2 regions of the Gallibacterium genomosp. 2 genome follow, and region 1 is predicted to be linked to the other one. Evidence: riboswitches for the same ligand, from Rfam matches in the RefSeq annotation. Region 1 holds a riboswitch; the other holds the start of a gene.

What was found. A riboswitch is a leader RNA that binds a small molecule or an ion and turns the genes downstream of it on or off. The one in region 1 is predicted to bind molybdenum cofactor.
Region 2: another riboswitch for molybdenum cofactor. It lies ahead of P375_RS01180 (molybdopterin guanine dinucleotide-containing S/N-oxide reductase); the one in region 1 lies ahead of moaA (GTP 3',8-cyclase MoaA).

Annotation. Positions count from the first base shown of each region.
Region 1 is NZ_JPXY01000035.1:43,503-48,996, reverse strand. It holds partial or broken gene folM (dihydromonapterin reductase) at 1-616, opposite strand, end outside; gene topA (type I DNA topoisomerase) at 878-3,484, shown strand; molybdenum cofactor riboswitch at 3,547-3,677, shown strand; gene moaA (GTP 3',8-cyclase MoaA) at 3,665-4,681, shown strand; gene moaC (cyclic pyranopterin monophosphate synthase MoaC) at 4,704-5,186, shown strand; gene moaD (molybdopterin synthase sulfur carrier subunit) at 5,183-5,428, shown strand; gene moaE (molybdopterin synthase catalytic subunit MoaE) at 5,430-5,494, shown strand, end outside.
Region 2 is NZ_JPXY01000007.1:21,677-27,170, forward strand. It holds gene P375_RS01175 (VOC family protein) at 1-340, opposite strand, end outside; gene P375_RS01180 (molybdopterin guanine dinucleotide-containing S/N-oxide reductase) at 405-2,837, opposite strand; molybdenum cofactor riboswitch at 2,907-3,039, opposite strand; gene P375_RS01185 (NapC/NirT family cytochrome c) at 3,074-4,195, opposite strand; gene rraA (ribonuclease E activity regulator RraA) at 4,520-5,014, opposite strand; gene P375_RS01195 (1,4-dihydroxy-2-naphthoate polyprenyltransferase) at 5,046-5,494, opposite strand, start outside.

The sequences.
Region 1 (5,494 bases):
TTTGCATTACTGATTTTTGCAATGCTTTTTGCTGATATTCTGCGCTATCATTTTCATTAAACATAATTAAAGAAGGGGCAATGCTGTTCACTTTTACTAGCGGTGCATATTGAGCTGCAAAAGAGAGGGTCAAATTTTCTAATGCGGCTTTGCTGGCGGCATAGGCAAGATGTTTTTGGCTTCCTTTGTAAGCGACAAAATCGGTAATATGAATGATGTCTGATGTTGCTTGACGTTGTTGCGCTGATACGTGTAATAAAGGAAAGAGTTGACGATTTAGCAGATAAGGCAATTCAGCGTGAATACGCATTAAAGCTTGAAATAACCGGCTATCTTGCAAAATATCTGCGTTTTGCTCCGCTTACCAAGCAGAGGCGTTATGAATAATGGCTTTAACGGATTCGCAATGTGTTTTTATCTGTGATACAAAGCGTTCAATATTATTCAATTCAGAAAAGTCAGCTTGTAGTTGTAACACACTCTTCGGCAGTTGAGTCAGCTGATGATAAGTGTGCCGATAAGAGATCACGACATTTTCCCCCTTTTTGGCGAAATGCTGTGCTAAAACATAGCCGACACGCCGACCGGCACCGGTGATGATAATGGCATCTTTCATAACTTCTTCTCTTATTTCACTTTTTTGAGTGGCGTTTATCGTATCAGAAAATTTATTTTTTTGCTGAAATGAGATGAAGTTTATTGATTTTAGTTGGCTTTGTCTTGTTATCTTCAATTTTTGCTGTTATTGTTGCCAACTAAATTTTTCTTCTACGCCACATCAACTGGTTATAACAGCAGCACAGCAAATGACAAAAATGTCTGTTGATGCGACGAGAAGTTGTCTGTTTTTTATAAGAGGAATTTATTAGGTTTAATTATGGGTAAGTCGTTAGTTATTGTGGAATCACCTGCCAAGGCTAAAACCATTAATAAATATTTAGGCAACAGCTATATTGTTAAATCAAGTGTCGGCCATATTCGTGATTTGCCGACTTCCGGCAGTGGCAATGGTGAGAAAGCGAAGCCAGTTTCCACAAAAGGATTAAGTGCGGAAGAAAAAGCTAAAATTAAACAAAAGAAAGAGCGCGATGCGTTAGTGAAACGTATGGGCATTGACCCTTATCATAATTGGAAAGCAAATTATCAAATTCTTCCGGACAAAGAAAAGGTTGTCAGTGAATTAAAATCTTTAGCGAAAAAATCTGATCATATTTATCTCGCGACCGATTTGGATAGAGAAGGAGAAGCGATTGCGTGGCATTTGCGTGAAGTGATTGGTGGTGAAGATGATCGTTTTAGTCGTGTTGTTTTCAATGAAATTACAAAGAATGCGATTACACAAGCGTTTAGTCATCCAGAGCAACTTAATATGGATCGTGTAAATGCACAGCAAACTCGCCGTTTTCTAGATCGTGTGGTTGGTTTTATGGTGTCCCCATTGTTATGGAAAAAAGTGGCACGAGGTTTGTCTGCCGGACGTGTGCAATCAGTAGCAGTAAAATTGTTGGTAGAGCGTGAGCGAGAAATTAAAGCGTTTCAACCGGAAGAGTATTGGCAAATCGCAGTGGAAACAAAAAATGCGGAGCAGCAGTTATTGCCTTTTGAAGTAACGCATTATCAATCCAAACCATTGCAAATAAAAGATAAACAAGGTGCCGACAAAGCAACGGAAACCTTAAAAAATTCACGTTACATTGTCACTGAAGTTGAAACAAAACCGACTCAATCACGTGCTAAAGCCCCCTTTATTACCTCGACATTGCAACAGACCGCCAGTACTCGTTTAGGGTTTGGCGTGAAGAAAACCATGTTGTTGGCACAACGTTTATACGAAGCCGGTTATATTACCTATATGCGTACCGACTCGACTAATTTGAGTCAGGATGCATTGACGATGGCAAGAGCATATATTTCCGATAATTTCAGTGCAGCTTATTTACCGGAAAAGCCGAATTTTTACTCGAGTAAAGAGAATGCGCAAGAGGCACACGAAGCGATTCGCCCTTCCGATATTCAGTTAAAAGCAGATGATTTACAAGGAATGGAGAAAGATGCAATTCGTCTTTATGATTTAATTTGGCGTCAATTCTTGGCGTGCCAAATGACAGCGGCGAATTATGATTCTACAACGGTAACGGCGACAGCAGATGACTACACCTTGAAAGTTAAAGGGCGCGTATTGCGTTTTGATGGTTGGACAAAAGTATTGCCGCCACTTGGTAAAAATGCGGAAGATCGTGTTTTGCCGGAGGTGAAAAAAGGTGAAGCGTTAACACTCTCGCAAGTAATACCAAGCCAGCATTTCACTAAACCGCCGGCACGTTATACTGAAGCGGCATTGGTTAAAGAGTTGGAAAAACGCGGGATTGGTCGCCCATCAACTTATGCCTCGATTATTTCGACTATTCAGGATCGTGGTTATGTACGCACAGAAAATCGCCGTTTTTATGCAGAAAAAATGGGAGAAATTGTTACCGATCGCCTTAATGAATCTTTCCCTGATCTAATGAATTATGATTTTACAGCCAATATGGAAGACATATTGGATCAAATTGCAGCAGGAAAAACAGATTGGAAACAGCAGTTAAATCAATTCTTTGCTGATTTCTCAACTAAACTTTCACAAGCAGAATTGGACGAATTGGAAGGGGGAATGAAACCGAATCATTTGGTTGAAACCAATATTCCTTGCCCAAGTTGTGGTCGTCCAATGGCGATCCGTACTGCCAGTACCGGCGTATTTTTAGGTTGTACCGGCTATGCTTTGCCGCCAAAAGAGCGTTGTAAAACCACAATTAATTTAATTCCGGAAGCGGAATTGTTGAATGTGCTTGATGATAATTCAGAAACCAAAGCGTTAATGGAACGTAAACGTTGTCCGAAATGCGGTACGGCAATGGACAGTTATTTAATCGATGCGCACCGTAAATTGCATATTTGTGGTAATAACCCGAATTGTGACGGCTATGTAGTTGAAGAGGGGCAGTTTAAAATTAAAGGGTATGATGGGCCGGTCGTTGAGTGTGATAAATGCGGTGCGGATATGCATTTAAAATTAGGCCGTTTCGGTAAATATATGGCGTGCACACAATGCGATAATACTCGTAAGATCTTAAAAAACGGTGAAGTTGCACCGCCAAAAGAGGATCCAATACCGTTCCCTGAATTAAAATGTGAAAAATCGGATGCCTATTTTGTCTTGCGTGACGGTGCCAGTGGTGTCTTTATGTCGGCGCATAATTTCCCGAAATCTCGGGAAACTCGTCCGGCAAAAGTGTCGGAATTGGCACAATATCGTGATCGTTTGCCGGAAAAACTGCAGTATTTAGCCGATGCACCGCAGCAAGATCCGGAAGGTAATCCGACGGTGATTCGTTTTAGCCGTAAAGAGAAACGCCAATATGTTAACTCTGAGAAAGAGGGTAAGGCGACCAAATGGATGGCTGATTATATTGACGGCAAATGGGTGGCAAGAGCAAAATAGTTGCGTGAAATAACGGCAACAGGTTATTGCAACTGCCGAACAGTGTAATACAATAAAAGCAATTTTTTAGCATACTCCGAGCTAGTTTACCTAAGTCGTAAGATATGGTGGCTATGCCAACACAATGTGTTCAAGGATAGATGGGAAACGATCTATCCTCTCGTATTTAGAAAGGTGTCTATGCAACAACTTATCAAAATGTTTACATCATCCGAAGATCGATTGATTGACGCATTCAACCGTCAATATTTTTATCTTCGTCTTTCTATTACAGATGTCTGTAATTTCAAATGTAATTACTGTTTGCCGAATGGCTATCAGCCGCCAAGCAACAAACAGATGTTCCTGAGTGTTGATGAAATAGCGCGTCTTGTGAGTGCTTTTGCCGAATTAGGCACGGAAAAAGTGCGGATTACCGGTGGAGAGCCGACATTAAGAAAAGACTTTCTTGCAGTGGTGGAGGCGATTCGCCGTCAACAATCGATCAAGAAAATTGCTTTAACCACTAACGGTTACCGTATGGCAAAAGAGGTAGCGAGTTGGAAGCAAGCCGGCATTGATTCAATTAATGTCAGTGTGGACAGCTTAGATCCGCGTCTTTTTCATCTGATTACCGGAGAGAATAAATTGCATGATATTCTCAAAGGTATCGAACGTGCGTTTGCAGTCGGTTATGAAAAAATCAAAGTAAATGCAGTGTTGATGAAAAATTTAAATGATCACGGTTTTAATTCATTTTTGGCGTGGATTAAACATCAACCGATTCAAATGCGTTTTATCGAATTAATGCAAACCGGCGAAATGGATGCTTTTTTTCACCAACATCATTTATCCGGTGCGGTGTTAAAGCAACGCTTATTGGCTTCGGGCTGGCAATTACAGCAAAAACATTATACTGATGGCCCGGCACAAGTGTTCAAGCATCCGGACTATGTTGGTGAAATCGGATTAATAATGCCGTATGAAAAAGATTTTTGTGCCAGCTGTAATCGTTTAAGGGTTTCTGCAAAAGGGAAACTGCATCTTTGTCTGTTTGGAGAAGAGGGCATTGATATTCGTCCTTGGTTACAAAATGATGAGCAACAGACTGAATTGCAACAACGTTTGATCACTGCCTTGCAAGGCAAACGAGAACATCACTTTTTACATCAAGGTGATAGCGGCGTCAGACAGCATCTTGCCTCGATCGGCGGTTAATTTTGAATTTAATGGGAACAATATGAGTCAATTTACGCATATTAATCAATCCGGTGAAGCGAATATGGTGGATGTTTCTGCCAAGGCGGACACCGTACGTGAAGCACGAGCCGAAGGGTACGTGTTAATGGCAGCGGAAACATTAGCGATGATTATAGAGGGGAAACATCATAAAGGTGATGTTTTTGCGACTGCGAGGATTGCCGGTATTCAGGCAGCAAAACGGACGTGGGAGTTAATTCCGTTATGTCATCCGTTGTTATTGAGCAAAGTGGAAGTTTCACTTTTTGCCGAACCGGAACACAATCGCATTCGTATTGAAAGTTATTGCAAGTTGACCGCAAAAACCGGCGTGGAAATGGAAGCATTGACGGCGGTGTCTGTAGCGGCTTTGACCATTTATGATATGTGTAAAGCGGTGCAAAAAGATATGAAAATTGACGGTATTCGTTTATTGGAAAAACTGGGCGGTAAATCGGGTCATTTTAAAGCGGAGGCGGAATGATTAAAGTTGTCTTTTTTGCGCAAACAAGAGAGTTAATCGGCGAGTCTGCGATCGAAGTTGAAGCGAAATATGCAGATGCCGAAGCATTACGCCAAGCATTATCAGAAAAAGGTGAACGTTGGGCATTAGCCTTAAATTCCGGGCGCATTTTGGTAGCGGTGAATCAATCAATTGTGCCGTTATCTACACCATTGCAAGCAGGAGATGAAGTTGCCTTTTTCCCACCGGTGACCGGAGGTTAAAATGGCGGAAATTGAAATTAGCGTGCAGACTGAGCCATTTGATCAAAATGCTATTTATCAATGGTC
Region 2 (5,494 bases), on a different contig from region 1:
CACGCAAATAAACAGAATGAATTTTTCCAACCGCACCTGTACGCTCCACAATACCAGCTTCGATGCTTAAATTCTGCTCTTTTAAATAACTCAGCACTTGTTCTAACGGTTCAGATACAATAAAACAAAGATCCGCACTTCCAGCTTGCACGAGCTTAGCCTTTGGCTCAAATTCTTTTCCTAATTGATGTAAATTAATTTTTTGTTGTCCAAATTGTAATGCTACCCTTCCTCCTAAAAATATCTGCTTTTTCATTCCCAATTTTTGATAAAACGCCACTGAGATATCAATATCTTTAACAGTTAATACCAAATGATCCAAATGAGTTATTTTGAGCATATATTCTCCTAATATCTATATAAATAATCCGCACATTTTTGTGCGGATTATTTACTTCTAGGTCTTAACCAACCATTTTAGGCTGTTGAAACACCGTAACCGCAGGGGCTTCACCGATGAATTTTTCTACCTGAACAATACAAGTATTTGGCGAGTTACCCTGAGCGAGTTTTGACGTACCTTCATCACGAGTTAGCACATTCGGACAACCGTTTTTACATAATGGTTTATCAGATTGTCCAAGGTCTGCTGGATCGTACCAAGCCCCTTCGTGCAAGGCTACTGTGCCTTTGATAATTCCATCAGTAACCACTGCCCCAGCAAGCACTTGTCCACGTGAATTGAAAATTCGCACAATATCACCATCAACAATACCACGTGCCGCCGCATCATCTTTGTGAATTAATACGGGTTCACGATCATTAACGGCATATTTTTGACGCAATGAAGTGTGTGCAAGCTGGCTGTGCAAGCGGTAATATGGGTGTGGCGTAACTAAAGCTAAAGGTGCTTCTGCGGTGGTGTTGCCAGCAAATTCTGCCGGTTCCATCCAGCTTGGATAGCCTTTGCAATCATCATAATTCATTTTGGCTACCACATCAGAATAAATTTCAATTTTACCTGATGGTGTACCCAATGGATTCAACAATGGATCATTGCGGAACTCTTCATAACGCACCCATTTTTTCGCTTTTTCATTGGCTTTGAAAGTAATCGGTTTATTTTCTTGCCAGAATTTCTCAAATTTAGGCATTAATACACGGTTTTTGCGTGCCGCATCAAATGCGGTTTGGTAGAAACCTTTTAGCCAATCCATCTCTGATTTATTTTCGGTGAAGATGTCATAATCACTTTTTGCTTCAAATTGCGGTGGCACAACTTGTTTCATTGGGTAGATATTCATCATTGAATAATCGCCTGACATTGTTAAGTCGTTACGCTCATAACTTGTGGTTACAGGCAATACAATATCTGCCATTCGTGCCGTTGGCGTCCAGTTTACTTCATTCACAATAAAGGTATCTGGCTTATGGAAGGCTTTCACTAAGGTATTGGTATCTTGATGATGCACAAATGGATTACCACCTGCCCAATAAACTAATTTAATATCAGGATAGGTAATTTCCGTGCCATTATATTGAATCGTTTTGCCGGGGTTAAGTAAAGCATCTGCAACCCGTGCCACAGGAAATGCCATTTTTGAGGTTTCATCAAGCCACGTTTTTTCCCCTGCTTGTACGGCTGGATTTGCGGTGATCGAACCTAAAATTCCGCCTGTTGCGGTTGGTACGCCACCATTGGCATAGTGATAACTAAAGCCGAAACCACCGCCTGGTAAACCAATTTGCCCGAGCATAGAAGCTAGCGTTACCATCATCCAGTGGCTTTGCTCACCATGGCGTTGACGTTGCATTCCCCAACCGCCCATTAACATTGTGCGTTTAGTCACAAAATCATTGGCAAGTTGTTTAATCATCTCCACTGGTACGCCAGTTAATTTACTCGCCCAGGTGGCATCTTTTGGCTGCCCATCTGTTTTGCCTAATAAATATTCTTCAAATTTATCATAGCCTGAAGTGTATTTTTTCAAGAAGGTTTTGTCGTGCTTGTCTTCAGTCACCAAGGTATGTGCAATCCCTAGCATTAGTGGCACGTCAGTTGCCGTATTAATCGGGATCCAGTCTGCGCCTAAAAATTCGCAACTTTCGCTACGCACAGGATCAATGCAAATAATGCGTTTGCCGCTCTCTTTTAATTTTTTGAAATAGGCTAAGCCTTCTTGATCCGTAGATGTCCACGCAATGCGTAAGGTTGTGAGTGGATTTGCCGACCATAACACCACAATCTCAGAACTTTCTAAAATGGTTTCCCAGCTGGTTTGTTGCTCATAAACTTCAATTGTGCCTAAAATGTGCGGCATAATCACTTGTGCTGCCCCAGTTGAATAATCCCCTTTTGAGCCAACAAAACCACCCGTTACATTAAGGTAACGATGTAGCAAGGTGCGTGCTGCGTGTAGTGAGCCTGAGCTATACCAACCATAAGATCCAGCATAAATCCCTGTTGCACCGTAGCTATCTCTCACCCGTTTCATCTCTTTTGCCACAAGATCAAACGCCTGTTCCCAAGATACGCGTACCCATTCATCACGTCCACGCAAGGTGGTATCTTTGTTGCCTTCTAAATAGCCCTTACGCACCATTGGATATTTAACACGGGTTTCGCTATAAAGCTGATCGGCAACCACAGATTGCAATTCATTGGTTAGCGGTGCAGGAATCGCAGGGCCTGACTTCACCACTTTCCCCTCTTCCACAACCACGCCTAAAGGCCCCCAGTGTGCCGCTGTTACTACTGTAGATTGTTCTGCAGCCAATGCTGAATTGGAAAAAAGTGTCCCTACTGTACTACCGGTTAATGATACTCCAGCCATCCCTAAAGAAGAATTTTTAATAAAATCACGACGGCTTACATTGATTTTGTTTTGTTTTCTCATATTGAACCTCGTCAAATGATTTTTCACGTTCCATATACAATAAAAATTTTAACTTGGAAATATAACGTGAATATTAAAGTTGCGACACCTTTCTAAAACGAGTGGCATAATCATTTCTAACCATACCATTGTGCAATCAAGTTGCAGGCATTGCTTCCATATCTTTCGACTTAGGATCACAAGCTCGGAGTCAAACCTGTGCTAAATAATTTTAGCCATATTCCAAATGGAAACTGTTAATGTGATGCGCCCACTTTATCCTTACTATTACGTTGTAAATAAATCGTGAGTGTGCGGACATCATCTGCTGACATTGATGTGCGATTTTTCATTGAATTCACCACACCAATCCATTGATTTGCGGTGTAATGATCTGCTCCAATTGCAGCGTGACAACCACTACAATAGGTTTCATTTAGATTTTTACCAAATTGATTAAGTGCGGTTAAATTTGCCGTTAAAATAGATTTCGGTGCATTAATTTGCAAACGGACTTCCTTCCAATCTGAAGCGGTAACTTCATCATAAACGGTCCGTAATACCTGCATTTTATCTTGAGGCACATCTTCCAATAACGCCACCATAATGCGTTTACCTAAATCCATATAAAGAATGCTTTCTGCCCCGGCTTGTTGCCAGCCTGTGAGCGTTACTGAAACTTGATCAGCCGTGGCTTTCCAATCGGTTAATTCCGCATAAGGCATTAGGCGAATACTGCCTCCGTCAACAATATTAGCATTACTCATCGCAAGGCTATATAAAGTTTTATCCTGCGGACTAAATTCACCACCGTGTTTACTTAATTCACCACTGGCTTCTTGATTATCAATTTCCATCTCAGGCATAAAATGTACTATCCCTTTATGGCAATCAATGCACGTTTGGTTGGTTTCCTGTGCTATTTTATGCATTTTCTGTGCTGCTTCTGATTGCTCTGAAAGCTCCATTGCTTCCATACTATGACAGCTTTTACAGGTTGCCGAATCACTAGCTTTCATATCTTCCCAAACCGATTTAGCCATCGCGAGGCGGTGTGCTTCATAGGATTCCTGGTCTGGTAATTTATCGACCACAAGGGTATTCCACACATCTTTTAATGCCATCACCTTAGTTTTCACATAATGAAATGCGGAATCTTGCGGAATATGACAATCTGAACATTCCGCCCTAATACCTTTACGGTTGGAAAAATGTACACTGCCCTCCCATTCTTCCTTTGGAATTTCCATAGAATGGCAACTCACACAAAATTCTGTTGTGCTTGTTTGTTTCATCACATATTGTGTAACAGCTAAAATTACACCACCTAATATCACACCTATTAAACCGACGAAAAAAAGTTTTTTATTGAGTTTCACTTCAATCTCCCACATTTAATTAAATACTTATTATAAATATGGGTAATTATATTTATCATTATGATCAACTCAATAAAGTAAAATATGCCCTTCTAACAAATAATATAAGATATTGATTCAACTCAAAATTAATGAAATGAAATGTAGACTGGTTAAAGAAAGACTTTTGTCGTGTTGAAAGTAGAAATCTACAACTTGTTGTTTAAAGTTTTAGTTATATTTGGTCATAAAAAATCTGCACCTCTATTGTTGGATAATAAGTCCAACTTTAGGGGTGCAGATCATAGATAAGGCTTTTTTGACAAAATAAAAATCGAAATTGGATTATTCTGCTTCAGAAAGATCTAATTGCTCCGGAGAAAGAATAATTCCGGTTAAATCCGCATATACAAAATCTTCCGGTAAGAAAGAAACGCCACCAAAGTTAACAGGAACATCCACTTCACCACTAGTCTGTTCATCTGCAGAAACCGGAATAGGAGCCAATGCCTGAATACCGATATTGATGTTTTCCAACTGGTCAATTTGACGTACTGCACCATAAACAATAATACCTTCCCAGCCGTTATCTGCGGCTAATTGAGCCAATTCAGCATCAATCAACGCTCGACGTACCGCACCACCACCATCGATTAATAACACTCGTCCCTGCCCTTCTTCTTCCAACATCTCAGAGATTAAACCATTACTTTCAAAGCATTTAATGGTTGTAATTTTTCCTGAAAAAGCTGAAACGCCTCCAAAGCTAGAAAAAATCGGGTCTACAACATCAACTTGATCCAAGTAAATATCGCAAAGTTCTGATGTGTCAATTCTCATCGCATTTTCCTTTTTTCAAAATGAACCGGGATTATCCCAAACAAAGTCCTAAACTAAAAATAATATTAAATAATAGTGCTAATTTAGCCATTTGTGCAAGCATTGGACGTAATTGCAGAGCATCTTGATGATTCATCACAAAAACAGCGTGTTTAGCTAATAGTGGGAACACTAAAATAAAAATAAAACTATACCAGTGTTGAAAATGATAAAGTGCAAACAGCAATGCAAACAATGCAGCCAAAAAAATCAGACTAATATGATAATAACGCCCCGCAACAGCACCGATTCTCACAATTAGGGTATTTTTCCCAGATTTTCTATCTTGCTCAATATCTCGTAAGTTATTGATATTTAAAACAGCAACAGCTAAAAGTCCAGACATCATTGCCGGCAATATCATTGCCCAATTTAAAAGATGTGATTGCAAATAAAAAGTACCGCACACACCGAGCAATCCAAAGAAGATGAAGACAGATA